4 regions of the Streptomyces sp. NPDC087310 genome follow, and region 4 is predicted to be linked to each of the others. Evidence: riboswitches for the same ligand, from Rfam matches in the RefSeq annotation. Region 4 holds a riboswitch; each other region holds the start of a gene.
The links. Region 4 has a riboswitch for cobalamin ahead of metE (5-methyltetrahydropteroyltriglutamate--homocysteine S-methyltransferase). Riboswitches for the same ligand answer to the same signal wherever they lie in the genome.
Positions count from the first base shown of each region.

Region 1 (7,467 bases), on a different contig from region 4:
AACACCGTCGCCGACCTCGTCTTCAGCCGGTCGGGCTTCCAGCCGGTCCTCAACCGCTATGTCCTGGGCTCGCCCTTCCTGCTCAAGACCCTGGCCCGGCTGCTCACCGACCTCACCGACAAGCCGTCGCGCGACACGATCGACCACCTGATCAACACAGCGGTCCGCCTCGTCCCGACGCCACCGGTCCGACGTAAGCCCCGGTGACCCGGCGACCCGGTGACCGAGAGAACACGGGCCCGCCCCTCAGTCGTCCTCGCTCTCCAACTCCCCCTCCGTCTCCAGGAACACCTTCCGCAGCGCGTCCAGCACCCCCGGGTCCGGCTTCTCCCACATGCCGCGCGACTCGGCCTCCAGCAGCCGTTCCGCGATGCCGTGCAGGGCCCAGGGGTTGGCGTCCTGGAGGAACTGGCGGTTCTCCGGGTCCAGGACATACGTCTCGGTCAGCTTGTCGTACATCCAGTCCGCGACGACGCCGGTCGTCGCGTCGTACCCGAAGAGGTAGTCGACCGTCGCCGCCAGTTCGAACGCGCCCTTGTAGCCGTGGCGGCGCATCGCCTCGATCCAGCGCGGGTTGACCACGCGGGCGCGGAAGACGCGGGACGTCTCCTCGACCAGGGTGCGGGTGCGGACGGTTTCCGGGCGGGTCGAGTCGCCGATGTACGCCTCGGGGGCCGTGCCCTTCAGGGCGCGTACGGTGGCGACCATGCCGCCGTGGTACTGGAAGTAGTCGTCCGAGTCCGCGATGTCGTGCTCGCGCGTGTCGGTGTTCTTCGCCGCCACCGCGATGCGCTTGTACGCGGTCTCCATCTCGCCGCGCGCCGGGCGCCCGTCGAGTTCGCGGCCGTACGCGTAGCCGCCCCACACCGTGTAGACCTCGGCGAGGTCCGCGTCCGTACGCCAGTCGCGGCTGTCGATGAGCTGGAGGATGCCCGCGCCGTACGTACCGGGCCGGGAGCCGAAGATACGGGTCGTGGCGCGCCGTTCGTCGCCGTGTTCGGCCAGGTCGGCCTGGGCGTGGGCGCGGACGAAGTTGGACTCGGCGGGCTCGTCCAGCGCGGCGACGAGGCGTACGGCGTCGTCCAGCAGCCCGATCGCGTGCGGGAACGCGTCGCGGAAGAAGCCGCTGATGCGCAGGGTGACGTCGATACGGGGACGGTCGAGCTCCGCCAGCGGGACCGCCTCCAGGCCCGTGACCCGGCGCGAGGCGTCGTCCCAGACCGGGCGTACCCCGAGCAGCGCGAGGGCTTCCGCGATGTCGTCGCCCGAGGTGCGCATCGCGCTCGTCCCCCACAGGGAGAGCCCGACGGAGGTCGGCCAGTCGCCGTTGTCGGTGCGGTAACGGGTGAGGAGGGAGTCCGCGAGGGCCTGCCCGGTCTCCCAGGCGAGGCGGCTCGGTACGGCCTTGGGGTCGACGGAGTAGAAGTTACGTCCGGTCGGCAGGACGTTGACGAGGCCGCGCAGCGGGGAGCCCGACGGGCCCGCCGGGACGAAGCCGCCGCTCAGGGCGTGCACGACATGCTCGATCTCGTCGACCGTGCCGGCCAGGCGCGGGACGACCTCGCGGGCCGCGAAGTCGAGGATGTCGGCCACCGGACCACCCAGGCCCGAGGCCACCGACGACACCGCCGCCGGGTCCCACTCCGCGTCCTCCATCGCCTGGACGAGCGCGCGGGCCCGCTCCTCCGCGTCGTCGGCCGCGGTGCGGGTGGCGGCCGACTCGTCGAGGCCGAGGGCTTCGCGCAGCCCGGGCAGGGACGACGTACCGCCCCAGATCTGCCGGGCGCGCAGGATGGCGAGGACGAGGTTGACGCGTGCCGCGCCGGTCGGGGCGCCGCCGAGGACGTGCAGTCCGTCGCGGATCTGCGCGTCCTTGACCTCGCAGAGCCAGCCGTCGACGTGCAGCAGGAAGTCGTCGAACCCTTCGTCGTCCGGGCGCGCTTCGAGCCCGAGGTCGTGGTCGAGCTTGGCGGCCTGGATCAGCGTCCAGATCTGGGCGCGGATCGCGGGCAGCTTCGCCGGGTCCATGGAGGAGATCGCCGCGTACTCGTCGAGCAACTGCTCCAGGCGCGCGATGTCGCCGTACGACTCGGCGCGCGCCATCGGCGGTACGAGGTGGTCCACCAGCGTGGCGTGCACGCGCCGCTTCGCCTGCGTCCCCTCGCCCGGGTCGTTGACGAGGAACGGGTAGATCAGCGGCAGGTCGCCGAGCGCGGCGTCCGGCGCGCAGGAGGCGGACATCCCGGCGTTCTTGCCGGGCAGCCACTCCAGGTTGCCGTGCTTGCCCAGGTGGATCATGGCGTCGGCGCCGAACCCGCCGTCGTGGCTGGACGCCTGGATCCAGCGGTACGCGGCCAGGTAGTGGTGCGAGGGCGGCAGATCGGGGTCGTGGTAGATCGCGATCGGGTTCTCGCCGAAGCCGCGCGGCGGCTGGATGAGGATCAGCAGATTGCCGCGCCGCAGGGCGGCGAGCACGATGTCGCCGTCCGGGTCGCCGCCCGCGCCGACGCGGCTGCGGTCGAGGAACATCTCGCCGGGCGGCGGCCCCCAGTGCCGCTCGACGGAGGCGCGCAGATCGGCGGGGAGCTGTGCGTACCAGCGCCGGTAGTCGGCGGCGGGTATGCGGACGGGGTTACGGGCGAGCTGCTCCTCGGTGAGCCATTCCTGGTCGTGGCCGCCCGCGTCGATGAGCGCGCGGATCAGCTCGTCGCCGTCGCCGGACTCCAGGCCGGGCACCGGCTCCGTACCGAAGTCGTAGCCGTCCGCGAGCAGTCGGCGCAGCAGGGTGACGGCGCTGGCGGGGGTGTCGAGGCCCACGGCGTTGCCGATGCGGGAGTGCTTGGTGGGGTACGCGGAGAGGACCAGCGCGACGCGCTTCTCGGCGTTCGTACGGAACGCCAGCGTGGCATGGCGTACGGCGATCCCGGCGACGCGCGCGGCCCGCTCGGGGTCGGGTACGTACGCGGGCAGCCCGTCCTCGTCGATCTCCTTGAAGGAGAACGGGACGGTGATCAGCCGGCCGTCGAACTCCGGTACGGCGACCTGCGAGGCGGCGTCCAGCGGCGTCAGCCCCTCGTCGCTCTCCTCCCAGGCCGCGCGGCTGCTGGTGAGGCAGAGTGCCTGGAGGATCGGTACGTCGAGCGCGGCGAGCGCGCCCGCGTCCCACGCCTCGTCGTCGCCGCCGGCCGACGCCTGGGCGGGCTTGGTGCCCCCCGCGGCGAGCACGGTGGTGACGATCGCGTCGGCCTCCCCCAGGGCGGCCAGCAGCTCCGGCTCGGGCGCGCGCAGGGAGGAGACGAAGATCGGCAGGGGCCGGGCGTCGGCATCCTCGATCGCCGAGCACAGGGTCTCCACGAAGGCGGTGTTGCCGCTCATGTGGTGCGCGCGGTAGTAGAGGACCGCGACCGTCGGGGCCTTCTCCGTCACCACGTGGCCCGGCCGGCCGATACGGGGCGGACGGACGCGCCGCTCCAGCCGGCCCCAGGTGGGCGCGGCGGCGGGCGGCTCGAAGCCGTGGCCGGTCAGCAGCACGGTGTCGGAGAGGAACCGGGCGAGCTGTTCCAGGTTGGCGGGCCCGCCGTGCGCGAGATAGGCGTGCGCCTCGGCGGCGATCCCGATGGGGACGGTGGACGCCTCCATGAGCTGCGCGTCGGGCGCCTGCTCACCGGTGAGGACGACGACGGGGATGTCCCGGGCGAGGAGGGCGTCGATACCGTCCTGCCAGGCGCGCAGACCGCCGAGGAGCCGTACGACGACGAGGTCGGCGTCCTCCAGCAGTCCGGGCAGTTCGTCGAGCGCGAGCCGCGCCGGGTTGGCGAACCGGTACGGGACCGGACCGCCCGCCGCGTTGGCGGCACGGGCGCTGAGCAGATCGGTGTCGGACGTCGACAGGAGCAGAAGCATGCGGCGTCTTGCCTTCCTCGGGGTCCGCGCCCCGGGCGGGTGTGGAGGACGGCGGGAGTTCCTGGCTCACCCGACGACCGGATTGCTACGACCGGATCACTCCGGCCGGAGCTGTCGGGTTCACAGTGGCGGGACCGCGCCGGGTTCGCACCGGGCTTCCTCCCCATGACGCCGTCACTGGCGTGTGACGGGCCTGACGGCCCGCCGTCTGCATAGTAAGTGCTGAGGTCACGGGCGGGGAGGGCGCCCGGTCGGGACGGCGGACGAGAAGGGGGCGGGCGGGGGCCACCTGGGTATGCTCGCGGCCATGCCGCCCACCTCGCCAACACCCGTGAACCGGGACGAAGCCGCCGCGCGCGCTCCGTTCCGGGGCGCGGCGCGGGATGCCGTAGGGGAGTCCGTACGGGACAGCCTCCCGGACGCCGTACGGGAGGCCGTACGGGTACGAGGGGATGCCTGCCCCGGTGCGCTGCGGCTGCACCACGCCGACGACGGCGCCCTGGCCCGGCTCCGGCTGCCCGCAGGGCTGCTGACGCACCGCCAGGCGCTCGCGCTGGCCGACGCGGCGGAGCGGCTGGGCGACGGCCACCTGGACCTCACGTCCCGGGGCAACGTGCAGCTCCGGGGGCTGGGCGCGAGCTGCGGCGGCGAGTTGGCGGACCTCCTGCACGAGGCGGGACTGCTGCCGTCGGAGGAGCACGAGCGGATACGGAACATCGTCGCCTCACCGCTGGCCGGACTCGACGGACTCGGCGCGGGCGACGTGCAGTTGTGGGCCCGGCGGCTGGACGGACTGCTGTGCGCGAGCGAGGCGGCGACGGAGCTCTCCGGGCGCTTCCTGTTCGCGCTGGACGACGGCCGGGGCGATGTGGCGGCGCTGGGCGCGGATGTGACGTTGCTCGCACGGCGGGACGGCACGGCAGAGGTGCATATAGGGGCATCCCGCCCGCCGTACGGAGAACAGGCGGTACGGGCGGTACGCGTCCCGGCCGCCGACGCCCCGCGCGCGGCCCTGCTGGCGGCCGAGACCTTCCTCACGGCGGCGCGGGCGAGCGGCACGGGCGCCTGGCGCGTAGGGGACCTGCCGGCCGGGGCGGCCCGGGGGCTGGCGGCAGCGGTGGCGGAACGCCTGACGGCGGCCGGAATCGAGGTCCTGGCGGGGGACGCGGGGGACACGCGGGGTGCGGCGGAAGCCCCTGCCCCCGGGCTGATCCGCTCCCCCGACGGAACGGTCGCGCTCTCCGTGTACCCCCGGCTCGGCCGGCTGAGCGTGGCGCAGTGGCGACATCTGCTTTGTAAGAGCAGTGCTCCGGACGAGAGCCCTGCTCTGCGGCTGACGCCCTGGCGCGGGGTGATCGTTCCCGGCCTGGCTCCGGACGCCGCCGCCGACCTGCTCGGACGGCTCCGTACCGCCGGACTGGTCACCGAGCCCGACTCCCCCTGGCTCGGCGTCGGCGCCTGTACCGGGCGGCCCGGGTGCGCCAAGGCGCTCGCGGACGTGAGGGCCGACGCCGCCGCGTCCGTGGCCGCCGGCCGGGACGGCGACCGGACCGGCCTGCCCGTGTACTGGTCGGGGTGCGCGCGGCGCTGCGGTCATCCGCAGGGCGACCGGGTGGACCGGGTCGCGACCGGCGAGGGCCGCTACACCGTCTCCGTACACAAGCGGAACACGCTGGACGAACGGGACGAGCGGGACGAGAACGTGAAGACAACACAGTCGTGACGACGTGACGAGATGAGCGAGACCACAGTGTTCGACTATGAGAAGGACGGCGCGGCGATATACCGCCAGTCGTTCGCCACGATCCGCGCCGAGGCGGACCTCGCCGGGCTGCCCGCCGACGTCTCCCAGGTCGCGGTGCGGATGATCCACGCCTGCGGCATGGTCGACCTCGTGCGCGACCTGGCCTTCACCCCCGGTGTGGTGGCCCGTGCCCGCGAGGCGCTGCGCGCGGGCGCGCCGATCCTGTGCGATGTGCGGATGGTCGCGAGCGGGGTCACGCGCAAGCGGCTGCCCGCCGAGAACGACGTGGTCTGCACGCTCTCCGACCCGGCCGTCCCGGCCCTCGCCGCCGAGTTGGGGACGACGCGCAGCGCCGCCGCCCTGGAGCTGTGGCGGGACCGGCTGGACGGGGCGGTCGTCGCCGTCGGCAACGCGCCGACCGCGCTCTTCCGGCTGCTGGAGATGGTCGAGGCGGGCGCGCCGCGCCCGGCGGCCGTCATCGGCGTCCCGGTGGGCTTCATCGGCGCTGCGGAGTCCAAGGACGAGCTCGCCGGGCACCCCTCCGGTCTTGAACACCTGGTCGTACGGGGACGGCGCGGCGGCAGCGCCCTCGCGGCGGCGGCCATCAACGCGATCGCGAGCGAAGTGGAATGACCGAGAACAGCAGCCTCCCCGCCGGCCGTCTGTACGGCGTCGGCCTCGGCCCCGGCGACCCGTCCCTGATGACCGTACGGGCGGTGCAGGTCATCGCCGAGGCGGATGTGATCGCGTACCACAGCGCCCGCCACGGCCGCTCCATAGCGCGCTCCATAGCCGCCGAGCATCTGCGCGCGGACCACATCGAGGAGCCGCTGGTCTACCCGGTCACCACCGGCACCACCGACCATCCGGGCGGCTACCAGGGCGCGATGGACGAGTTCTACGCGGAGTCCGCCGCCCGGCTCGCCGTCCATCTCGACGCGGGGCGCACGGTGGCGGTGCTCGCGGAGGGCGATCCGCTCTTCTACGGCTCGTACATGCACATGCACAAGCGGCTGGCCGACCGCTATCCGACCGAGGTCATCCCCGGGGTGACCTCGGTGAGCGCCGCCGCGGCGCGGCTCGGCACCCCGCTCGTCGAGGGCGAGGAGGTGCTGACGGTCCTCCCTGGCACCCTGCCCGAGGAGGAGCTGACGGCCCGGCTGGCCTCGGCGGACTCGGCGGTCGTGATGAAGCTGGGCAGGACGTTCCCGGCCGTACGGCGGTCGATCGAGCGGGCGGGGCGGCTGGCGGACGCGCGGTACGTGGAGCGCGCGACGATGAGCGGGGAGCGCACGGGCGCGCTGGCGGAGACGGACCCGGAGTCGGTGCCGTACTTCTCGGTGGCGGTGCTGCCGAGCCGCGTGGACCGGACCCCTGCCTCTTCCCCCGCCGCCTCCGGTGAGGTGGTGGTCGTGGGAACGGGCCCGGCGGGTCCGCTGTGGCTCACGCCCGAGACGCGCGGCGCGCTGGCCTCCGCCGAGGATCTGGTCGGCTACACCACCTATCTGGACCGCGTTCCGGTCCGCCCGGGGCAGCGGCGGCACGGTTCCGACAACAAGGTGGAGTCCGAGCGCGCCGAGTTCGCCCTCGACCTGGCGCGGCGGGGCCGCCGCGTGGCCGTCGTCTCGGGCGGTGACCCGGGCGTCTTCGCGATGGCCACGGCCGTCCTGGAGGTCGCGTCGGCCGACCCGTACCGGACGATCCCCGTACGGGTCCTCCCGGGCGTGACCGCGGCCAACGCCGCCGCCGCGCGCGCCGGCGCGCCCCTCGGCCACGACTACGCCGTGCTCTCGCTCTCCGACCGCCTCAAGCCGTGGGAG
Region 1 is NZ_JBIUYF010000004.1:56,669-64,135, reverse strand. Features, by position in the region: gene ACIO3P_RS15365 (geranylgeranyl reductase family protein) at 1-207, shown strand, start outside; gene cobN (cobaltochelatase subunit CobN) at 247-3,903, opposite strand; cobalamin riboswitch at 3,938-4,125, opposite strand; gene cobG (precorrin-3B synthase) at 4,211-5,626, shown strand; gene ACIO3P_RS15350 (precorrin-8X methylmutase) at 5,639-6,280, shown strand; gene ACIO3P_RS15345 (precorrin-2 C(20)-methyltransferase) at 6,277-7,467, shown strand, end outside.
Region 1: it holds a riboswitch for cobalamin, as region 4 does, so the genes downstream of both, cobN (cobaltochelatase subunit CobN) here and metE (5-methyltetrahydropteroyltriglutamate--homocysteine S-methyltransferase) in region 4, are expected to answer to the same signal.

Region 2 (7,467 bases), on a different contig from region 4:
GGCCCGCTTGGCCTTCATGGCGTAGACGTTGAGGCAGAGCGCGGTGTCGGTGCCCTCGGCGGTGACGGTGTAGTCGGCCTGTTCGGCTCCGCCGTCGTACAGGGCGGACTCCGGACGGTCCGAGGCGAGTGCGACGGTCAGTCCGTCCTCGGAACGGTGGCCCGCCTCCGCTATGCGGCCCCGCAGGATCCCGTCGTACAGGCCGGTCGCGCTCCCGGGGCCGAACTGGGCCTCACGCGACAGTTCGGTGGTCGCCGCTGTCACGGCGTTCCGCAGGTCGGTCCCGCCCCAGTCGTCGGAGGAGCCGAGGAGGTCCGGGTGGTAGAGGAGGTACATGCCGCCGGCCGCGAAGAGCAGGGAACCCACGATGAGGGCGCGGCCGATGGGGTTGTGCGGGTTGTAGACGTAGCGGCTGGTGCCCCACTTGCTGCGTACGAAGACACGGTCCGCGTCGTCACTGCTGTTGGTCATGGGCCGATTCTCGTCATCGGTCTGTGTTTTCGGCCAGTCGCGGGGACGGCCCGCCGGAAGAACCGGCGGGCCGTCCCGCGCGATCGGGGGAACGGAGCGTGATCAGTCGCGCTGCGTGTTCGCCGGGAGCTTGCGGAGCTTCATGTTCTCCGCGGTGTCCGAGCCGAACCCGTAGTCCAGGATCTTCGCCGCGTCGCCGTACCGGTCGGTGCTGTTCAGGACCGTGCCGACGAGGGTCTTGTCGCCACGGGTGGCCGCGAAGACCAGGCATTCGCCCGCCGGGGTCGTCGTACCGGTCTTGATGCCGATGACGCCGTCGTACGAACCGAGCAACTGGTTCGTGTTGTTCCAGGTGTAGTAGCGCGTACGGCCGTTGGCGGCCGGGGCCTCACCCTTGTACTGCTTGGTCGCGACGACCGTACGGAAGGTGTCGTTCGTCATCGCGTGCTGGGCCAGCTTCGCCAGCTCGGTGGGGGTGCTGGAGTCGGTGCCCACACCGTCGAAGGAGTCGAACTCGGTCTTCGGCAGGTAGAGCTCGTCGGCCTTCGCGTTCATCTGCGCGACGAAGGACTCGGCCCGCTCCTCGGTGGTGTCGCCGGTGCCGAAGGTGTCGGCGAGGGCGTAGCCGGCGTCGGCGCCGGAGGGAAGCAGCGACGCGTAGAGAAGCTGACGGATGGTGAGCTTGTCACCGGTCTGGAGATCCGCCGTGCTGGTGCTGTGCTCGGTGACGTAGTCGCGGTACTCCTGCTTGACGGGCACCTGGCGGTCCAGGTCCACGCCCTTGTCGAGCACCACGTACGCGGTCATGATCTTCGCCGTGCTGGCCATGGGGCGGACGGTGTCCGCGTCCTTGCCGTACAGCGTCTCGCCGCTGTCGCCGTCCAGCAGGGCGGCGCCCTTGGCGGAGACCGTGGGCTCGGCCGGCGCGGCGGTCGCGGTCTGGGCGACCAGTGGGGAGAGCGCGAGCAGCGCGCCACCGGCGACGGCGGCGGCCCTGCGCTTGGTCAGTATCTTGGCAGTCAAGAGGAAATGCTCCGTCTCTGCATTGCTTGTGGTGGAACTGTCGTGCTGAAGGGGCCCGTGGGGTGTGAGTGGCCCCTACATGAAAAACGTGCTGACCGCGTCGGTTGGTTGCGTTCAACCTTGTAAAGATCCTGGGGAACCTGTTCGAGGGCCGGTCATCGGGACGATTCCGGTCAACCGCCGAACCAGGGTGACCCCGCTCGGTCAGTATGGGCAGATCATGGATACTCATATCAGTCCCACGCAGCGGCTGGCCCTGGTCACCGGCGCCAACAAGGGCATCGGGTTCGCGGTCGCCGAAGGGCTCCTCGGGATGGGGATGACGGTCTACCTCGGTGCCCGCGACACGTACCGCGGGACCTCGGCCGTCTCCACCCTGGCCGCGCGTGGATACGACGCGCGATTCGTCCAGCTCGACGTCACCGACCAGGCGTCGGTCGACGCGGCGGCCCAGGCGATCGCCCACGAGGCCGGCGGGCTCGACATCCTGGTCAACAACGCCGGGGTGCTCGCCACGCCCATCCACAAGCCGAGCCGTACCTCGGTCGACGAGATGCGCGCCACCTACGAGATCAACGTGTTCGGCGTCGTGGCCGTGACCAACGCGATGCTGCCGCTGCTCCGCCGGTCCCAGGCCGCACGCATCGTGAACCTCACGAGCAACCTCGGCTCGGTGTCCCTCGCCGCGTCGAACCGGGCCTTTCCCCAGTTGCTGGCCTACAACTCCTCGAAGGCCGCGCTGAACGCCCTCACCGTCACGTACGCGAACGAGCTGCGCGCCGAGCGGATTCTCGTCAACGCCGTCTCCCCCGGATCCGTGGCGACCGACCAGAACGGGCACGCGGGCGCGCTGACCGCCGCGGAGGGGGCCCTGCTGCCCATCCGGATGGCGACCCTGCCGCCCGGCGGCCCGACGGGCACGGCCGTCACCGCCGACGAGGACCTGAGCCAGCATCCGCTGCCCTGGTGAACGCACCGGGGCCGGGACAAGGGGAAACCCCCCTGCCCCGGCCCCGCTCCTGAACTCGCCTGACCGTACGACTAGAAGTCGTCGTCGAAGCCGACCGTGCCCTCCACCGCCACCTGGTACGCCGACGGGCGGCGCTCGAAGAAGTTCGTCAGCTCCTGGACACCCTGGAGCTCCATGAACGCGAACGGGTTCTCCGATCCGTACACCGGCGGGAAGCCGAGACGCTGGAGCCGCTGGTCCGCGACGCACTCCAGGTACGCGCGCATCGACTCCGTGTTCATGCCCGGCAGTCCGTCGCCGCACAGGTCGCGGCCGAACTGCAGCTCCGCCTCCACCGCCTCCTTCAGCATGTCCGTGACCTGCTGCTGGAGCGCGTCGTCGAACAGCTCCGGCTCCTCCTTGCGGACCGTGTCCACGACCTCGAAGGCGAAGTTCATGTGCATGGTCTCGTCACGGAAGACCCAGTTCGTGCCGGTGGCCAGGCCGTGCAGCAGGCCGCGCGAGCGGAACCAGTAGACGTACGCGAACGCCCCGTAGAAGAACAGGCCCTCGATGCACGCCGCGAAGCAGATCAGATTCAGCAGGAAGCGGCGCCGGTCCGCCTGCGAGTCCAGGCGGTCGATCTTCTCCACCGAGTCCATCCAGCGGAAGCAGAACTGCGCCTTCTCACGGATCGACGGGATCTCCTCGACCGCGTCGAAGGCCGCCGCGCGGTCCTCCGGGTCCGGGAGGTACGTGTCCAGCAGGGTCAGATAGAACTGGACGTGCACGGCCTCCTCGAAGAGCTGGCGCGAGAGATAGAGCCGCGCCTCCGGGGAGTTGATGTGCTTGTAGAGCGTCAGCACCAGGTTGTTCGAGACGATCGAGTCGCCCGTCGCGAAGAACGCGACCAGCCTGCCGATCATGTGCTGCTCGCCGGGGGACAGCTTGGCGAGGTCGGCGACGTCGGAGTGGAGGTCGACCTCCTCCACCGTCCAGGTGTTCTTGATCGCGTCGCGGTAGCGCTCGTAGAAGTCCGGGTAGCGCATGGGGCGGAGCGTCAGCTCGAAGCCCGGGTCCAGGAGGTTCTTCCCCGCTGATTCGGTGGACGTCATTACTGGCATGCCTCGCAGGACTCGGGGTTTTCCAGGGAGCAGGCGATCGCCTCGTCGGTCGGGGTCGCCTGTACGGGGACGGGGACGGGGACAGGGGTGGGAGCGGCCGCGGGGGCCGGCGCCGACTGCCCGCCGGCCGCCCGCGCGATCCGGGTCGCCGGGCGGGACCGCAGGTAGTACGTCGTCTTCAGCCCCTTCTTCCAGGCGTACGCGTACATCGAGCTGAGCTTCCCGATGGTCGGCGTCTCCAGGAACAGGTTCAGCGACTGGCTCTGGTCCAGGAACGGCGTACGCGCCGCCGCCATGTCGATCAGTCCGCGCTGCGGGATCTCCCAGGCCGTACGGAACAGCTCCCGTACCTCCGCAGGGATCCAGGTGAAGCCCGCCACCGAGCCGCTCGACTCGCGCAGCGCCTCGCGCGTCTGCGCGTCCCAGACGCCGAGCCGCTTCAACTCGTCCACCAGGTACGAGTTGACCTGGAGGAACTCCCCGGAGAGCGTCTCGCGCTTGAACAGGTTCGAAACCTGCGGCTCGATGCACTCGTACACACCCGCGATGGACGCGATGGTCGCCGTCGGCGCGATGGCGAGGAGGAGCGAGTTGCGCATGCCGGACTTCGCCACCCGGGCGCGCAGCGCCGCCCAGCGCTCCGGCCAGTTCAGCTCCACGTCGTAGTGGTCGGGGTGGAGCACCCCGCGCGCCGCGCGCGTCTTCGACCAGGCGGGGAGCGGGCCGTTGCGCTCGGCGAGGGCGCAGGACGCCTCGTACGCCGCGAGCATGATCCGCTCGGCGATCCGGGTGGAGAGCGCGGCGGCCTCGGGGGAGTCGAAGGGCAGCCGCTTCTTGAAGAAGACGTCCTGGAGCCCCATCGCGCCCAGGCCCACCGGGCGCCACTTGGCGTTGGAACGGCCCGCCTGCTCGGTCGGGTAGAAGTTGATGTCCACGACCCGGTCGAGGAAGGTCACGGCCGTGACGACGGTCTCGTCCAGCCGCTCCCAGTCGATCTCGCCGGTGGCCGCGTCCACGAACGCGCCCAGGTTGACCGAGCCGAGGTTGCAGACGGCCGTCTCGCCGTCGTCCGTGACCTCCAGGATCTCCGTGCAGAGGTTGGAGGAGTGGACGGTGTGGCCGGGCTCGGCGGTCTGGTTCGCCGTACGGTTCGACGCGTCCTTGAAGGTCATCCAGCCGTTGCCGGTCTGCGCGAGGGTGCGCATCATCCGGCCGTACAGCTCACGGGCCTTGATCGTTTTACGTGCGAGACCGTCGGCCTCCGCCTTGCGGTACGCGGTGTCGAACGCGTCGCCCCACAGGTCGACCAGCTCCGGCACGTCCACCGGCGAGAAGAGCGACCACACGCCGTCCGACTCGACCCGGCGCATGAACTCGTCGGGGATCCAGTGCGCGAGGTTGAGGTTGTGCGTACGGCGCGCGTCCTCGCCCGTGTTGTCCCGCAGTTCGAGGAACTCCTCCAGGTCCGCGTGCCAGGTCTCCAGGTAGACGCAGGCGGCGCCCTTGCGCCGGCCGCCCTGGTTGACGGCCGCGACGGAGGAGTCGAGGGTCCGCAGGAACGGGACGATGCCGTTGGAGTGGCCGTTCGTCCCCCGGATCAGTGAACCGCGCGAACGGATACGGGAGTACGAGAGCCCGATCCCGCCCGCGTGCTTCGAGAGCCGCGCCACCTGGTGGTAGCGGTCGTAGATCGAGTCCAGCTCGTCCAGCGGCGAGTCCAGCAGGTAGCAGGACGACATCTGCGGGTGGCGGGTGCCGGAGTTGAAGAGCGTGGGGGAGGAGGGGAGGTAGTCCAGCCGGCTCATCAGCCGGTAGAGCGCGGCGACCTCGTCCAGCGCGTGCGCGCTCTCGTCCTCGGCGAGCCCGGCGGCGACCCGCAGCATGAAGTACTGGGGCGTCTCGATCACCTGACGGGTGAGCGGATGCCGGAGCAGATAGCGGCTGTAGAGCGTACGCAGCCCGAAGTAGCCGAAGCGGTCGTCGGCGTCCTGGTCGATCAGCGCGTCGAGCCGGTCGGCGTGGCGCGTCACGAAGGCGGCCGTACGGTCCGCGATCAGGCCCTCGCGCTGCCCGACGGCGATGGACGCGGAGAACGACACGGCGCCCTGGGAGGCCGCCTCGTCGGCGATCGTACGGGTGAGCAGCCGGGCGGCGAGACGGGAGTAGGCCGGGTCCTCCGAGATCTGCCCGGCCGCCGCCTCCGTGGCCAGCTCGCGCAGCTCGGCCTCGTCCGAACGGGCGTTGCGGCCACGCAGCGCGGCGGCGGCGATCCTGCCCGGGTCGGCGTCGGGCAGATCGGCGGTCAGCTCGGTCAGGGTCCGCAGCAGCGCGGTGCCGGGGGCGTCGGCCTGCCCGGCGGCGGTCGCCGCCCCGTGCTCGGACTGTGCCTCGGACTGTGCTTCCGAGACAACTGAAACCGGATCCGCTGGCGCGATGGTCACGTGGTTCTCTCCCTCGCTCGGCTCTGGGCCACGAGGAGGCACGGGTCCGCGCGCACGGACGTACCCCGCCCTCGCAGGGCGGCACACCGCGCCGCGTCCACCGGCCCAACCGCGAGGCCCGGACGTCTGGGCGTCCGGTTCGGTCGAGCCGGACGCACTGTCGGCAGGTGTTCGGACTGGAGGGCGCGACAAAGCGCGCCACAGCACACCGTTGCGGGACAGTTCCGGATTTACACCGGATTCCCCTGCGTCGACAGCGAGGTCGAGCATACATCTGGGGGGCGCGCGGTGCGCCACCCCCCAGATGTTGTGTCGTACGTCGCCGCGGTACGAGATCAGCGGCGGCCCGGCGAGCGCCCGGCGAGCACTCCGCGAGCACTCCGTGAGCGTTCAGCAACCGCTCAACAACCGCTCAGCAGCAGCGGAATCCCTCGCGCGGGTCGGCCTCACGGGCGTCCGTGCGGCTGCGTTCGAAGGCGCGGCGGGTCATGACCTGGCCGGCCGGGTCACCGGCGGTGGCGTGGGCCACGTAACGCTCGTACGCCGATTCGCCGGTGAACTCCCGCACGTACCAGCGGACCCGCCGGGCCACCTGCCGTACCCGCTCCACCCGGCTCCCACTCCGACTCCGGGCCTGGCTCCGGAGCCAGGTCATGCCGGGCCCGTCCCCGCCGGGACGCTCTCCCGCGCCGTGGCCTCGGCGGCGGCCAGCTCCGCCTTCTCCTCCTTGGTGGGGATCATGCCGGCCGGGGCGACGATCCTGGACTCGGTGTACGGGGCCTCCACCAGCCGGACGGACTCCGGGTCGCGGATCGCCTTGAAGCAGACCCGTCCCGCGTCCGCGATGACCACGAGGATGAGGACCGCGAAGAGGGCCGAGAGCACCCCGTCCACCGTGGAGTTGGTGACGACGGTGTGCATGTCGTCCATGGTCTTGGCCGGGGCCAGCACCTCGCCCCGGTCGATGGCCGACTGGTACACGTCGCGCTGGGTGAAGAAGCCCACCCTCGGGTCGCCCGAGAAGATCTTCTGCCAGCTCGCGGTGAGGGTGACGGCCGCGTCCCAGGCCAGCGGCACGGCTGTCACCCAGGCCCACTTCAGACGGCCGGACTTGACCAGCAGCGTGGTGCAGACGGCGAGCGCCACGGCCGCCAGGAGCTGGTTGGCGATGCCGAAGAGCGGGAAGAGCTGGTTGATGCCGCCCAGCGGGTCATGGACGCCGACCCAGAGGAAGTAGCCCCAGCCGCCGACCACGACCGCGCTGGCGAACCAGACGCCCGGCTTCCAGCTCACCTGGCGCATCGGCTTGTACACGTTGCCGAGCATGTCCTGGAGCATGAAGCGCCCGACACGGGTCCCCGCGTCGACCGTGGTGAGGATGAACAGCGCCTCGAACATGATCGCGAAGTGGTACCAGAACGCCTTCATGGCGGTGCCGCCGACGACGGACGAGAAGATC
Region 2 is NZ_JBIUYF010000010.1:16,453-23,919, forward strand. Features, by position in the region: gene ACIO3P_RS33160 (hypothetical protein) at 1-471, opposite strand, end outside; gene ACIO3P_RS33165 (serine hydrolase) at 574-1,494, opposite strand; gene ACIO3P_RS33170 (SDR family oxidoreductase) at 1,715-2,464, shown strand; gene ACIO3P_RS33175 (ribonucleotide-diphosphate reductase subunit beta) at 2,536-3,558, opposite strand; gene ACIO3P_RS33180 (ribonucleoside-diphosphate reductase subunit alpha) at 3,558-6,008, opposite strand; cobalamin riboswitch at 6,153-6,295, opposite strand; gene ACIO3P_RS33185 (YbdD/YjiX family protein) at 6,421-6,663, opposite strand; gene ACIO3P_RS33190 (carbon starvation CstA family protein) at 6,660-7,467, opposite strand, start outside.
Region 2: it holds a riboswitch for cobalamin, as region 4 does, so the genes downstream of both, ACIO3P_RS33180 (ribonucleoside-diphosphate reductase subunit alpha) here and metE (5-methyltetrahydropteroyltriglutamate--homocysteine S-methyltransferase) in region 4, are expected to answer to the same signal.

Region 3 (7,467 bases), on a different contig from region 4:
GGCCGCAGCTCGCCCTCCTCCGGGTTCATCGTCCCGACGAGCAGGAAGCGCGCGGCGTGCCGTACGGAGACGCCCTCGCGCTCGACGTACGAGGCGCCCATGGCCGCCGCGTCCAGCAGCAGGTCCACGAGGTGGTCGTGGAGCAGGTTGACCTCGTCCACGTACAGCACCCCGCGGTGCGCGTCCGCGAGCAGACCGGGCTCGAACGCCTTCACGCCCTCCGAGAGCGCCCGTTCGATGTCCAGCGCCCCCACGAGGCGGTCCTCGGACGCGCCCACGGGCAGCTCGACCATCCGCGCGGCCCGCGCCTCGCCGGGGACGCTCCCGTGCGGACCGTCCGGATCGTGCGGACCGTCCGGACCGTGCGGACCGTCCGGGCAGCGCGGATCCGGCGCCGCCGGGTCGCAACTGAACCGGCACCCCGTCACCACCGGCACCTCGGGCAGCAGGGCGGCCAGCGCCCGTACGGCCGTCGACTTCGCCGTGCCCTTCTCACCCCGTACGAGAACGCCGCCGACCGCCGGACTGACCGCGTTCAGCAGCAGACCGAGCCGCAGATCGTCCATCCCCACCACGGCGGTGAACGGAAAAGGGGTGCTCATAGGCTGATCGCTCCTTCGAATGACTCATCGATGACCGGACGGCGTCCCACGGTGCTCAGTCCCACGGCGTTCAGTCCCACGGTGCTCACGGGGCCCCCGGAGGGATGAACGGCAGCCCGGCCGGGGCGCCCTCCTCGATCAGACGCAGCAGCGCGGCCGTGTCCGCGTGCTCCTCGACGAGGTCAGCGAGCAGATCGAGCTGTTCCTCGCGCAGCGCGCCGAAGCTGGTGTCCGGGGCCGGTACGAACCGCCGGCCCGCCGTCCGCGCCACCTCCGTCAGGAACCGCCGCCGGAACGCGTCGCTCTCCAGCGCCCCGTGCCAGTGCGTGCCCTGGACGGACCCGGCCCGGCAGCCGTCCAGCGCCCGCCCTTCCTGGTCCGTGACAAAGGCGTCCCCGCCGCGCACATCCGCGACGCCGTGGTGGATCTCGTACCCCTCGACAGGCTCGCCGAGGGCCACCCCGACCGGCCGCGCGAGGGTCTTCTCCCGCTCGAACCTGACCCGTACGGGCAGCAGTCCCAGCCCGGCCACCTCACCCGCCCGGGACTCCACCTCGTCGTCGATCCGCTCGCCGAGGATCTGGTAGCCGCCGCAGATCCCCAGCACGGGGCGGCCCTCGGCGGCCCGCAGGGCCAGCGCGTCGGCCAGCCCGCGCTCCCGCAGCCACGCGAGCGCCCGCACCGTGCCGCGCGTGCCCGGCACGATCACCAGGTCGGCGTCGGCCAGCTCCTCGGGACGGTCCACGAACCGCACCACGACCCCGGGCTCCGCAGCCAGCGCGTCCACATCGGTGAAGTTCGACATCAGCGGTACGGCGCAGACCGCGATCCGCAGCACGTCGGCGCCGTACGGGGGAGCCACCACCGACTCGCGCACCGCGCCGCGCAGCGAGACCCGCAGCCCGTCCTCCTCGTCGATCCCCAGACCGTGCCGGAAGGGCAGCACACCGAGCGTCGCCCGCCCGGTCAGCCCGCGCAGCATGTCGAGCCCCGGCTCCAGCAGCGAGACATCGCCCCGGAACTTGTTGACGAGATACCCGGCGATCAGCGCCTGGTCCTCGGGGCTCAGCAGCGCGGTCGTCCCGAAGAAGGACGCGAAGACCCCGCCCCGGTCGATGTCCCCGACCACGACCACCGGGAGCCGCGCGGCCCGCGCGATCCCCATGTTCACGATGTCGGTACGGCGCAGATTGATCTCGGCCGGGCTGCCCGCGCCCTCGCAGATCACGGCGTCGTACGTGGACCGCAGCTCCTCCAGGCACGCCAGCACGGGCCCGAGCAGCGCCTCCTGCCGCCCCCCGTGCAGCGCCTTCCCGGGGGACGACCCCCCGGACCCCCCGAAGAATCCCCGGGCGCTCAACTCCCCGACGGGCTTGCCCATCAGCACCACCTGGCTGCTGCGGTCGCTGCCCGGCTTCAGCAGCACGGGGTTCATCAGCGCGGTCGGCTCCACGCGCGCGGCCTGCGCCTGCATCGCCTGGGCGCGCCCGATCTCCGCGCCCTCGCGCGTCACGAACGAGTTCAGCGACATGTTCTGGCCCTTGAACGGCGCCACCTTCACGCCCCGGCGCGCCAGCCAGCGGCAGATCCCCGCCGTGACGACGCTCTTGCCCGCGTCGGAGGTCGTGCCGGCGATCAGCAGCCCTCCGCCGAGCCCGGTGCCGCCGCTGTTCCGGCTCATCCACGCCTCCTGGTGGTGCGGGCCGCGCGCACCGCGCCGTACCCGAGTCGGCCCGTGACACAGGCCGCGAGAGCGAGCACGTTGACCCGGCGGGCCAGCCGCACGGCGCGCTCGATGTCCGGGACCCCGACCGGGCGCCCCGTGGCGTTCAGGACGGGCCGGTGCTCCACCCGCCCGCCGTACGCGAGCGTCCCGCCCAGGCGTACGCCGAGCGCCCCGGCGAACGACGCCTCCACCGGGCCCGCGTTGGGGCTCGGATGGCGGTGCGCGTCCTGCCGTACGGCCCGCAGCGCGCCGCGTCTGTCCGCCCCGGCGGCGACGGCCAGCGCGGCGGTCAGCCGGGCCCCCGGCCACCCCACGACATCGTCGAGGCGGGCCGACGCCCAGCCGAACCGGCGGTAACGGTCGCTCTTGTGGCCCACCATCGCGTCCAGCGTGTTCACCGCGCGGAACCCGACGAGCCCCGGCGCCCCGGCGACCGCGCCCCACACCAGCGCGCCCACGACGGCGTCGGAGGTGTTCTCGGCGACGGACTCCACGACGGCGCGCGCGATCTGCGCCTCGTCCAGGGAGTACGGATCGCGCCCGCACAGATGCGGCAGACGCTGCCGGGCGGCTTCGAGGTCCCCGGCGGCGAGCGCCGCGCCGACGGCCCGTGCCTCGCGGCCCAGCGAGGTGCCCCCGACCACGGACCAGGTGGCGGCGGCGGTCAGCGCCACGGAGGCGGCGGGGGCGCGGCGTACCGTGGCGGCGGCCAGTGCCGCGGCCCCGGCGGCGCCTCCGGCGCAGAGCGCGGTGTGCAGCGCGCCCCAGCCGCGGTGGTCGCGCCACAGCGCGCGCTCGACGGCCCCGGCGGCCCGGCCGAAGGCGGCCACCGGATGTCCCCGGCGCGGATCGCCGAACAGCCGGTCGGCCAGGAGGCCGAGGGTGGCGCCGTACGCGAAGACCCGCTCGGCGGCAAGGGCGGCTGAGCCGCCGCGCGCGGCGGAACCGCAGCCAGGCATGGCGAAGTGTCCTCACTCAGGGTCCGCGCCCCGGTTCGACGTACGTAGTGCGACGGCGAGAGTTCCTGGCTCCTGGAGGCCAGTGCCGCGACCGGCAATGGGCTCACAGTGACAGTGGCGGGACCGCGCCGGATTCGCACCGGCTTCCTCTACTGCCGTCGTCAATGGCCCCGGAAGTCCACCACGCCGTGCAACACCCGTCAACTCATCCTTGACCTGCGGCGGGACAGTGTGCGGAGCCCCACATCGTGCGGAGCCCCACATCGGACCGGTCGGCCGATGCGGGGCTCCTATGAGGGCCGCTCGTGGGCTCAGGCCACGATGAGGCTGATCCCGTACGCGACGGCCCCGACGCAGAGTGCGAAGCACACGTAGGCGCCGGCGCGGGCCGCGAGCGGCGCGGAGCCGGTGGCGGGGGTGGAGGCGGCGGCCGATGTGCCGGCCGGGCCCTGGGGGGCCGTGGAACCCCGCTTGGCGAGGCCCACGATGCCGAGGGTGAAGAGGCCCACGAGGGCGACGGTCGCCACGAGGCTGACGCCGAAGACGGAGCCGAGTGCTGCCCAGTCGATGTTCATACGGTCGCTTCCTTACACCGTGGCGGGGCGGGCCGGCTCGCCGGTCTGGCCCGGGGTGGTGGCCGCGGGGGCCGGGATGGTGGTCGAGAGGTCCTGGCCGGGGGCGCCCGCCGGGGGAGGCGGGGTGACGGCCGCGATGGCGGTGGTCACCACTCCGGCCGGCTCGGCGGCGAGGCCGGTGTCGGGGTCGGCGCCGGTCCCGGCGGTGACGTTGGTGTGGTCGACCGGACGGCGGCGCGAGGCGAGCCAGATCCCGGCGGAGCCCGCGACCAGCAGGACCGCGACGACGGCGATGCCCCAGGTGCCCTGGCCGGTCAGGAACTCGGCGCCCGCGGCGACCAGACCGGCGGCCGGCAGCGTCAGCCCCCAGGCGACGAACATCCGGGTGGCGGTGGACCAGCGCACCACTCCGCCCTTGCGGCCGAGCCCGGCGCCCATCACGGCGCCGGAGCAGGACTGCGTGGTGGAGAGCGAGAAGCCCAGGTGCGAGGAGGCCAGGATGACCGTCGCGGCGCTGGTCTGGGCGGCGAAGCCCTGCTGCGGCTGGAGGTCGGTGAGGCCGGTGCCCATGGTGCGGATGATGCGCCAGCCGCCGAGGTACGTGCCGAGCGCGATGGCGATCCCCGCGGAGACGATGACCCACAGGGGCGGGTTGGAGCCGGGGGCGAGAACACCGCCGGTGACCAGGGCGAGCGTGATGACGCCCATGGTCTTCTGCGCGTCATTGGTGCCGTGGGCCAGCGAGACGAGCCCGGCGGAGGCGATCTGCCCGGCCCGGTAGCCCTTGGCGGTGGCCTTGTCGTCCGTGCCGCGGCCGATCCGGTACGTCAGCTTCGTCGCCAGCAGGGCGGCGAGCCCGGCGACCACGGGGGCGGCGAGCGCGGGGATCAGGACCTTGGTGACGACCACACCGCCGTTGACGCCGGAGGCGCCGACGGACATCAGGGTGGCGCCGATCAGGCCGCCGAAGAGCGCGTGGGAGGAGCTGGACGGGAGTCCGAGCAGCCAGGTGAAGAGATTCCACAGGATGGCGCCGACGAGCGCCGCGAAGATCACTTCTGTTCTGATGCCCTGTTCGTTGATGAGCCCGCCGGAGATCGTCTTGGCGACCTCCACGGACAGGAACGCGCCGACGAGATTCAGGACCGCGGACATACCCACCGCGACCTTGGGCTTCAGAGCGCCGGTCGAGATGGTCGTCGCCATCGCGTTGGCGGTGTCGTGGAAACCGTTCGTGAAATCGAACACGAGAGCTGTCACGATCACGATCGCGAGCAGCAGCGTGATGTGTTCCATTGACCCAGGACCCAGGCAATCGTTCGACGTCGGTGGCCTCGGTGAACGTAGGGAGTCAGAGTGAACGGAAGATGAACTGAGCGGGTCCACGGAGTGACCCACTCCGTGGAGATGTCCGCGACGCCTGGCAGGATCGGCGTATGACGGATGAGCGGACCGGCGAACAAGGTGAACTGACCGGCGGACAGGGCGAGTCGGCGGTCGAGCGGGGTGCCCTGGAACGGGCCTGGACGGAGCTGGTCGACACCGCCCGGAGAACGGCGGCGGAGGGGCTGGTCGTCGGCACCTCCGGCAATGTCTCGGTGCGGGTCGGCGAGCTGGTCCTCGTCACCCCGAGCGGGGTGCCCTACGACCGGCTCGCCCCCGGCGACGCGATCGCGGTCGACCTCACGGGACGGCAGGTGCTCGGCACCCTCACCCCCACCAGCGAACTCCCCCTGCACCTGGCCGTCTACCGCGACACGTCCGCGACGGCCGTGGTCCACACCCACGCCGTGCACGCCACCGCGGTCTCCACCCTCGTCCCCGAACTCCCCTTGATCCACTACATGGCGGCGGCCCTCGGCGGCCCCGTCCGGGTCGCCCCGTACGCGCTGTACGGCTCGGAGGAGCTGGCCCGCGGGATGCGCGAGGCGCTGGTGGACCGTACGGCCTGCCTGCTGCGGAACCACGGCACGGTGGCGTACGGCGACACCCTCGCCCAGGCGTACGACCGCACCGCCCAGCTCGAATGGATGTGCCGCCTCTGGCTCACGGCGAGCGCGGTCCCGGGACACCGCCCCTCGCTGCTGTCGGAGGAGCAGGTGCGCGAGGTGGGGGAGAAGCTACGGGGCTACGGCCAGCGGAGCTGACCCCGGGCCCCGCCCGGGACCGGTCGTCCCGCCCGCGTCCGGCCAGTGGGCGGGGCCCGCCTCCGGCCTCCGACGGCCCCCGCCCGCTGGCCGGGTCCGGCGCGGGTGGTGACACTGGGAGCGTGCGCCCGGCTACAGCGACGGCAGCGGCCGTCACCACAGTGCTCGGGGTCGGCGCGGCTGCGGTCGCGGCCGGCCGGTACGCCAGCGATGCCGCGCTCAAGGCACCGCCGGGGCGGCCCCTGCCCAGCGACCCGAAGATCACCGTGCACGCCATCGCCGCCGGACAGGTCACCCTGACCCGTTCGCTCGCCTCCCTGCGCCCCGGAACGTACGGGATCGAGGGGGCGGGCGTGCACGCCGTCGTCGGACCGGTCCTGGACGGCGTCCCGCACCCGGCCGACACCGTGGTGCGCCGGCTGGAACGGGTCACCCGCGGCAGCCTCGTGCCGGGCAGCCGCGTACGGCTCACCCCGCAGGTGCACAGCGGCGACCCCGGCACCGCCCTGGGCCTCGCCCACCAGGACATGTGGGTCCCGGGCGAACTCGGCTCCCTGCCCGCGTGGTTCGTGCCGGCCCCCCGCGACACCTGGGTGATCACCGTGCACGGCCTCGGCACCACCCGCGAGCACCCCCTGAACGTCATGGAGTTCCTCGCGGCCCAGCGCCTGCCCGTCCTCGACCTCGCCTACCGGGGCGACCCCGGCGCGCCCCGCTCCCCGGACGGCCTCGGCCACCTCGGCGACTCCGAGTGGCGCGACCTCGACGCGGCGATCCGCCACGCCGTCCGCCTGGGCGCCGAGCGCGTAGTCCTGCACGGCTGGTCCACCGGCGCCTCGATGGCCCTGCACGCCGCCGCGAACTCCGCCCTCAGCGAGCGCATCGCCGGACTCGTGCTCGACTCGCCGGTACTGGACTGGGAGGCCACCCTGCGGGCACTGGCCACCGCCCGCCGGATCCCCGGACCCCTGCTGCCGCTCGCGGTGCGGGCCGCCCAGGGCCGGGCGGGGCTGCACGGCGACCGGCTGCTGGAAGCCGCCGACCCGCGCAATCTCCATGTACCGACGCTGATCTTCCACGGCCCCGACGACACCATCGCGTCCTGGAACCCCTCACGCGAACTCGCCGCCCACCGGCCGGGGCTGATCACCCTCCACGCCGTCCCGCACGCCCCGCACGCGGCCATGTGGAACGCGGACCCCGACGGGTACGAGGAAACCCTCCGCCGCTTCCTCACCCCGCTCATGTAGCGCCCACCATGGAGCGCCCGCCCGAGCCTCCCCCCGAGCGCTAGCCCGCGCCTCCACCCGCGCCTCCACCCGCGCCTCCACCCGCGCCTCCGTCCGTGCCCGCGCCTTGCCCGGTCGGTACGCGGTGGGCGCGCCGCCCGGCGCGCCTCCGTTTGGACTCCTTGCGCCGCCTTCGCGCCCCCGCACGGACCGCGCCGCCCGCCGGCCG
Region 3 is NZ_JBIUYF010000013.1:60,683-68,149, reverse strand. Features, by position in the region: gene ACIO3P_RS36865 (putative cobaltochelatase) at 1-602, opposite strand, end outside; gene ACIO3P_RS36860 (cobyric acid synthase) at 688-2,283, opposite strand; gene ACIO3P_RS36855 (cobalamin biosynthesis protein) at 2,280-3,287, opposite strand; cobalamin riboswitch at 3,324-3,462, opposite strand; gene ACIO3P_RS36850 (hypothetical protein) at 3,599-3,862, opposite strand; gene ACIO3P_RS36845 (anion permease) at 3,875-5,158, opposite strand; gene ACIO3P_RS36840 (class II aldolase/adducin family protein) at 5,299-6,009, shown strand; gene ACIO3P_RS36835 (alpha/beta fold hydrolase) at 6,132-7,259, shown strand.
Region 3: it holds a riboswitch for cobalamin, as region 4 does, so the genes downstream of both, ACIO3P_RS36855 (cobalamin biosynthesis protein) here and metE (5-methyltetrahydropteroyltriglutamate--homocysteine S-methyltransferase) in region 4, are expected to answer to the same signal.

Region 4 (7,467 bases):
CGGCCTTTCATGCACCGGCCCGCGAATTGCCCTCGTTCGTGTGCACGCGACGGGCTTTCCGGACCGCCGCCCCCACGCCGACCGGATAGTGAGGGGACAGCGGCCGAATCCCAGAGAACCCGGAAGACCCAGAAGCCCCGGAAGACCCGGAAGCCCGGAAAGCAGAGGTGAGCGCCATGCGTACCGTCGAGGCGACCAACCGTGTCCAGCTCGTCTTCTCCCTGTTCGACGCCGACGGGAACGGCCTGCTGGAGGCCGGCGACTTCGAGCTGATGGGGAGCCGCGTCGTCGCGGCGGTGCCCACGGCCGGTGACGCCAGAAAACAGGCGATGCTCGACGCCTTCCGCCGGTTCTGGACGACGCTCGTCACCGAGCTGGACGCCGACGGCGACGGACGGATCAGCCAGGAGGAGTTCACCGCCTGTGTGCTGAATCCGGCGCGGTTCGACGCGGCGAGCGACGTGTTCGCCCGCGCGATGAGCGCGCTCGGCTCGCCGGAGGAGGACGGACTCGTCGCGCGCCCCGTCTTCGTGGCCGTGCTGACGGCCGTCGGCTTCCAACAGGCCAACATCGAGGCCCTGTTCGAAGCCCTGGGGCCCACGGACGACGACCGCGTCGCGGTGGACGCCTGGGCGGAGGCCATCAGGGAGTACTACCGCCCCGAGAAGGCCGGCATCGCCGGGGACCACCTGACCGCGGGCGTGGCCCTGTGACCCTGCCCCTCGACGGCACGGCCCCGGAGCGGGACCCCGACGCGGCGGGCGGCGTGGGCCTGACCGCCCTCATGGTGGCCGCCGCGCGGGCCATCGAGACCCACCGTCCGGCCCCTCTGGCGCGGGACGAGTTCGCGGAGCACTTCGTCCGGGCGGCACCGGCCTCGGCCGGCTGGCCGGTCCGGGCGGACCAGATCCCCGGGGGCCGCACGAACCCGTTCTGGGAACGGCTCGGCCGCTACTTCGCCGTACGCACCCGGGTCCTGGACGACCATCTGCTCCGTACGGTGGAGACGGGCGTGCGCCAGGTGGTGCTGCTGGGCGCGGGCCTGGACTCCCGGGCGTTCCGGCTCGGCTGGCCGCCCGGCTGCGTGATCCACGAGGTCGACACCGCGGAGATGCTCGCCTTCAAACAGGCGGTGCTCGACCGGTCGGGGGCCGTCCCCACGGCCGACCGCAGACCGCTCGCGGCCGACCTCCGCTTCGACTGGCGCGACGCGCTGCTCGCCGCGGGGTTCGACCCGGCCGTACCGACCGCCTGGCTCGCCGAGGGGCTGCTGCTCTACCTCCCGGCGGCGGCCGAGCGGCATCTCATCGCGACGGTGGCCGAGCTGAGCACGGCCGGGAGCACGCTGGCGTACGAGATCAAGGAGGTGGAGGGGGCGAAGGTGCGCGCCCACCCCCTCTACACCACGGCGCGGGAGCAGATCGGCCTCGACCTGCCGGCCCTCTTCGACCCGGAGCCGCGCCCCGCGTCGGCCGCCGAACTCGCCCGGCGGGGCTGGTCGGTCTCGGTCCGCTCCCCGTACGACTTCACCCGCCTCCACGACCACGGCCCCTTCCCCGAACCGGACGACCCGCTGGCGGCCAACCGCTGGATCTTCGCGGAGACGCCCGCCCCACAGCCCGGGAACGGATGACATCCCCGCAGGTCGGAGCCGTCCAGCGGGCGGCGGCGGCGCTCACGGCTCCCCGTCCGGCGGCGGGGACGCGGCGTTCCCGGCGGCGGCGCGGGCTCTCACCCGGGCGGGGTACCAGCGGGTGAAGCGCAGGGCCGCGACGATCGCCGCGATCTGGATGATCCACCCGGTCCAGATGTTGTCCGGGTCGTGCTGCACCAGGTCGGCGTAGCCGCCCGCGACGGCTCCCACCAGGAACGCCGCACCCCACACCCCGGTGACCACGTAGTTGGTGCGCAGGAAGAGCGGCGAGTCCCAGCGGCTACGGGGCACCTGCTCGCGCGCGTACGGGAGGGTGAAGGGCGCCCGGAAGGCCATGGAGCCGAACGCGATGAGCACCAGCGCGATATTGGCGATCTCCCCCGCGTAGGTCTCCAGCCAGCGGCTGGTGCCGTCGGCGGCGAGCGCCCCGACGACGGCGAGCACCGCGAAGAAGACCACGTCACAGAGTTCCAGGAGCTTCCACGAGCTGTGCGGACGCCAGATCCGCCCGGCGGCCACCACGGCCAGCGCGCAGGCGAGCGACAGCCCGACCCCCAGCTCGAACCGGCCCGGCCCCACCACCACGGCGAAGATGATCCACGGGAGCAGCCCGATGACCGGGCTGTCGAGCAGACGGGCGCCCCGCCGCCCGGACCCACTGCCGGTCGTCACGCCGGTGCCCCCTCCTTCGCCCGTTCCTTCTCCTGCGTCCGGTTCCTCCGGACCGCCGGTCTCCTCCACCTTGCTGCGCTCCGGCCCGTTCCGCGACACGACCCCGCGCCCCCTGTCACCTTCTATCGCCTTCTGTCACCTTCCGGAATGTGAACAAGTTCGGCCAAGGTTGGTCCACGGAGGCGTCCACGCTCTATCGTGGCGGGCGTAGCTGGTTCGCCCTGCCCTCCAGGCAGACGCGTCGTAAGAGGGAACCCGGTGGGAATCCGGGACTGCCCCGCAGCGGTGAGCGGGAACGACCGCCGTCATACGCACTGGATCCGCACGGATCCGGGAAGCGACGGCCAGTAGGTGTCTGCCTCGGCAGATGTGCCCGCGAGTCCGAAGACCTGCCCGTTGCCCGTACGCGACCGTTCGCGTACGGATATCCCGGTGACCTCGTGGGCGGGTCGGCGTACATACCGGACGGACGAGCGCGCCCGAGGCGCCGCACCGACCGTCGGGTCCCGTCACCCCTTCGCGCCCGCGTCCCGTCCCCGGGATGTTCAGGAGTCATCTCGCGAAGGAGATTTCCGTGACACCGAAGTCCGCAGCCGCGGCAGCACGAGCCACCGTGTACGGCTACCCCCGCCAGGGCCCGAACCGGGAACTGAAGAAGGCCGTCGAGGGGTACTGGAAGGGCCGCGTCACCGCGGACGCCCTCCGGGAGACGGCGGCCGGCCTGCGCCGGGCGAACTGGCGGCAGATGGCCGACGCCGGCGTCCACGAGGTGCCGACCGGCGACTTCTCGTACTACGACCACGTCCTGGACACCAGCGTCATGGTCGGCGCCGTACCCGAGCGGCACCGGGCCGCCGTCACGGCCGACCCGCTCGACGGATACTTCGCGATGGCCCGCGGCACCCAGGACGTGGCGCCGCTGGAGATGACGAAGTGGTTCGACACGAACTACCACTACCTCGTCCCCGAGCTCGGCCCCGACACCGTCTTCACCGCCGACTCCACCCGGCAGGTCGCCGAGCTGACGCAGGCCCTCACGCTCGGGCACACCGCCCGCCCGGTCCTCGTCGGCCCCGTCACGTATCTCCTGCTCTCCAAGCCCGCCCCCGGGGTGGCCGCCGACTTCGAGCCACTGACCCTGCTCGACCGGCTGCTGCCCGTCTACGCCGAGGTCCTCGCCGACCTGCGCGCCGCCGGCGCCGAGTGGGTGCAGCTCGACGAGCCCGCGCTCGTCCAGGACCGTACGCGCGCCGAGCTGAACGCCGCCGCCCGCGCCTACCGCGACCTCGGCGGGGCGACCGACCGGCCCAAGCTCCTGGTCGCCTCCTACTTCGACCGGCTCGGCGACGCCCTGCCCGTCCTGGCGAAGGCCCCCGTCGAGGGGCTGGCGCTGGACTTCACCGACGCCGGCGCCGCCAACCTCGACGACCTCGCCGCCGCCGGCGGACTCCCCGGCAAGCGGCTCGTCGCGGGCGTCGTCAACGGCCGCAACATCTGGATCAACGACTACGAGAAGTCCCTCGCCACCCTGGGGACGCTCCTCGGCCTGGCCGACCGGGTCGACGTGGCCGCGTCCTGCTCCCTGCTGCACGTACCGCTCGACACCGCGGCCGAACGCGACATCGACCCGGGGGTCCTGCGCTGGCTCGCCTTCGCCCGGCAGAAGAGCGCCGAGATCGTCACCCTGGCCAAGGGGCTGGCCCGGGGCACCGGCGCCATCGCCGCGGAGATCGCCGCCAACCGTGCCGACCTCGCCTCCCGTACGGACTCGGCGCTCACCCACGACCCGGCCGTACGGGCCAGGACCGCCGCCGTCACCGACGCCGACGGCCGCCGCTCGCAGCCGTACAGCGAGCGCGCCGCCGCCCAGCGCGCGCACCTCGCGCTGCCGCTGCTGCCGACGACGACCATCGGTTCGTTCCCGCAGACCGACGAGTTGCGCACCGCCCGCGCCGACCTGCGCGCGGGCCGGATCGACACGGCCGGTTACGAGGAGCGCATCAGCGCCGAGATCGGCGAGGTCATCTCCTTCCAGGAGAAGACCGGGATCGACGTCCTGGTCCACGGCGAGCCCGAACGCAACGACATGGTGCAGTACTTCGCCGAACAGCTCACCGGCTACCTCGCCACCCGGCACGGCTGGGTGCAGTCCTACGGCACCCGCTACGTCCGCCCGCCGGTGCTGGCCGGCGACATCTCGCGCCCCGAACCGATGACGGTGCGCTGGACCTCGTACGCCCAGTCCCTCACCGACCGCCCCGTCAAGGGCATGCTGACCGGGCCCGTCACCATGCTCGCCTGGTCCTTCGTCCGCGACGACCAGCCGCTCGGCGACACCGCCCGCCAGGTCGCCCTCGCCCTGCGCGACGAAGTCACCGACCTGGAAGCGGGCGGCACCTCGGTCATCCAGGTCGACGAACCCGCCCTCCGCGAAACGCTGCCGCTGCGCGCCGCCGACCGCGCCGCGTACCTGGACTGGGCCACCGAGTCGTTCCGCCTCACCACCAGCGGCGTACGCCCGGACACCCAGATCCACACCCACATGTGCTACGCCGAGTTCGGCGACATCGTCCAGGCCATCGACGACCTCGACGCCGACGTCATCAGCCTGGAAGCGGCCCGCTCCCACATGCAGGTCGCCCGCGAACTCGCCGCCCACGGCTACCCCCGCGAGGCGGGCCCCGGCGTGTACGACATCCACTCCCCGCGCGTCCCCGGCGCTGACGAGGCCGCCGCCCTGCTCCGCGAGGGCCTGGAGGCCATCCCCGCCGAACGCCTGTGGGTCAACCCCGACTGCGGCCTGAAGACCCGCGGCTGGCCCGAGACCAGGGCGTCCCTGGAGAACCTGGTCACCGCGGCCCGCACGGTCCGGGGCGAACTGCCCACGTCCTGACGGAGAGACCCGCGGGGGCCGGGACGCGTACGCACGCCCCGGCCCCCGCTTTCCGCTTTCCGCTTTTCCCGCTTTCTACCTTTTCCGCTTTCTGCCTTTTCCGCTTTCCGCTTGCCTCTCAGCGCCGCCCGTCGACCAGGCCGGATTCCCAGGCCCAGGCGGCGATCTCCACGCGGTTACGGGCGGACAGTTTGACCTGCACGTTGCCGAGATGGGTCTTCACCGTGCCCACCGAGATGGTCAGTTCGGCGGCGATCTCCGCGTTGGTCAGCCCTCTGGCCACCAGACGCACCAGGTCCTTCTCCCGCTCGGAGAGCGCGGTGTGCGGCTCCCGAGGGGCGGGCGCCGCGTTGTTGACGCGCCGCAGCAACCGTACGGTGATGGCCGGGCTCACCAGCGCCTCGCCGGAGGCCGCCGCCCTGATGGCCTCGACCAGCAGGGCCGGCCCCGAGTCCTTGATCAGGAAGCCGGAGGCGCCTTCGCTCAGGGCGCGCTGGACGTACTCGTCGTCGTCGAACGTCGTGACCACGACGACCTTCGGCGGGTTCACCGTGCCGGGGCGGGTCAGCCTGCGCAGCGCCTCCAGCCCGTCCATGCGGGGCATGCGGATGTCCATCAGCACCACGTCGGGCCGGTGGCGCTCGGCGAGTTCCACCGCGTGCACCCCGTCCTTGGCCTCCCCGACGACCTCGATGTCGTCCTCGGCGGCGAGGATCATCGTGAACCCGGCACGGACCATCGCCTGGTCGTCGGCGATCAGCACACGGATCGTCACGAGACCATCGCCCCGGCCGTGGACACCGGGAGCCTCGCCTCGACAGCCCAGCCGCCGTCACCCGCCACCGGCCCCGCCTGGACGCTTCCGCCGACCAGGCCCACCCGCTCGGCCAGCCCCTTCAGCCCGAAGCCACCGTGGGAGACGTGGCGCGGCTGCCCGTCGTCGCCGACCCGTACGGTGACCTGGTTGCCCGAGCGGTCCACGCGTACCCGTACCTCGGTGCAGCCGTGGGCGTGCTTACGTACGTTGGTGAGGGCCTCCATCACCACCCGGTGTGCGGTGGTGGTCACTTCCACGGGCAGGTCGTCGAAGCTCCCCTCCAGATCGAGCCGGGCCCGGGCGCCGCCGACGGCCGAGAACTCCTCGACCAGCGAACGCACTTCACCGATGCCCGCCAGCGGTGTCAGCGCCACCTCCCCGTCGGCGTCGCGCAGCATCCCCACCATGTGCCGCATGGAGGTCAGCGCCTCCGAACCCGCCTGTTCGATCCGTTCCAGCGCGGGCGGCACCAGTTCGGGCCGCCGGCCCGCCATCGCCTGGGCCCCCTGCGCCTGGACGACGATGCCGGTCACGTGGTGGGCGACGAAGTCGTGCAGGTCCCTGGCGAACTCCGTACGCTGCTCCAGCCTGAGCGCCGCCGCCTGCCGCCGCCGGTCCGCCAGGAGCAGGCGCATCACGAGGCCGACACTCAGCGCCGTGACCGCTCCCAGGGCGAAGAGCAGCGCCAGGATGGTGGTGGACTGCCGCATATTGATCGACACCGGCCGCAGTACGATCGCCGCGCACAGCAGGGGGACGGCCAACGCCGCCCATGACGGCTTCCCCCGCCAGGCGACGAGCAGCAGGAGCGACGCCAGTGCGGCCGGTTCGGCGAATCCGTACGCCAGCGAGCTGATCGACAGCTCCACGCGCAGCAGGACCGAGACGCACAGCGACACGAACGCGAGTGCGCCGGCGGCCACCGACAGCGCCCGGCCGTCGAGCCGCGGCGACACCACGACGCCGGCGAGGGCCAGCAGGGCGCTGCCGAGCTTGGCGAGGCCCACCTGGGTGAGGCTGCTGTCGCCGAGCCAGTAGAAATCCCCCACGCAGTCCAGCAGGACGAGGCCGACCAGGCCCGCGACCACCAGCAGCCACCCCGCGACGGGCAGGGGCAGTGAACGCCCCTCGCCCCTGGTGGCCGCGGTCGCTCCGTACGCCGCCCGTGCCATCTCTCTCACCGTCGTCCACCGTCGTCTCTCTCGCCGACCGGCCGAAAGTCGCAGCCGGCCACGCATGATCTGCCTTTCGCCCGATCCGCCGCGGGACGCGGCCGAGGAGAGTGGTTCCACCGGGCGGCGTTCGCCATTCATTGCATAAGGAGCATGTCATGACCACGGCCGACGCCACCCGGGCGGGGACGCCGGAGGCACCGGAGCCCGCGCAGGCAGCCCCCCTCTCACTCCCCCGTCATCCCCCTCCCTCTCCCTC
Region 4 is NZ_JBIUYF010000005.1:641,063-648,529, forward strand. Features, by position in the region: gene ACIO3P_RS22125 (EF-hand domain-containing protein) at 177-713, shown strand; gene ACIO3P_RS22130 (SAM-dependent methyltransferase) at 785-1,633, shown strand; gene ACIO3P_RS22135 (hypothetical protein) at 1,676-2,326, opposite strand; cobalamin riboswitch at 2,540-2,738, shown strand; gene metE (5-methyltetrahydropteroyltriglutamate--homocysteine S-methyltransferase) at 2,901-5,219, shown strand; gene ACIO3P_RS22145 (response regulator transcription factor) at 5,338-5,994, opposite strand; gene ACIO3P_RS22150 (sensor histidine kinase) at 5,991-7,208, opposite strand.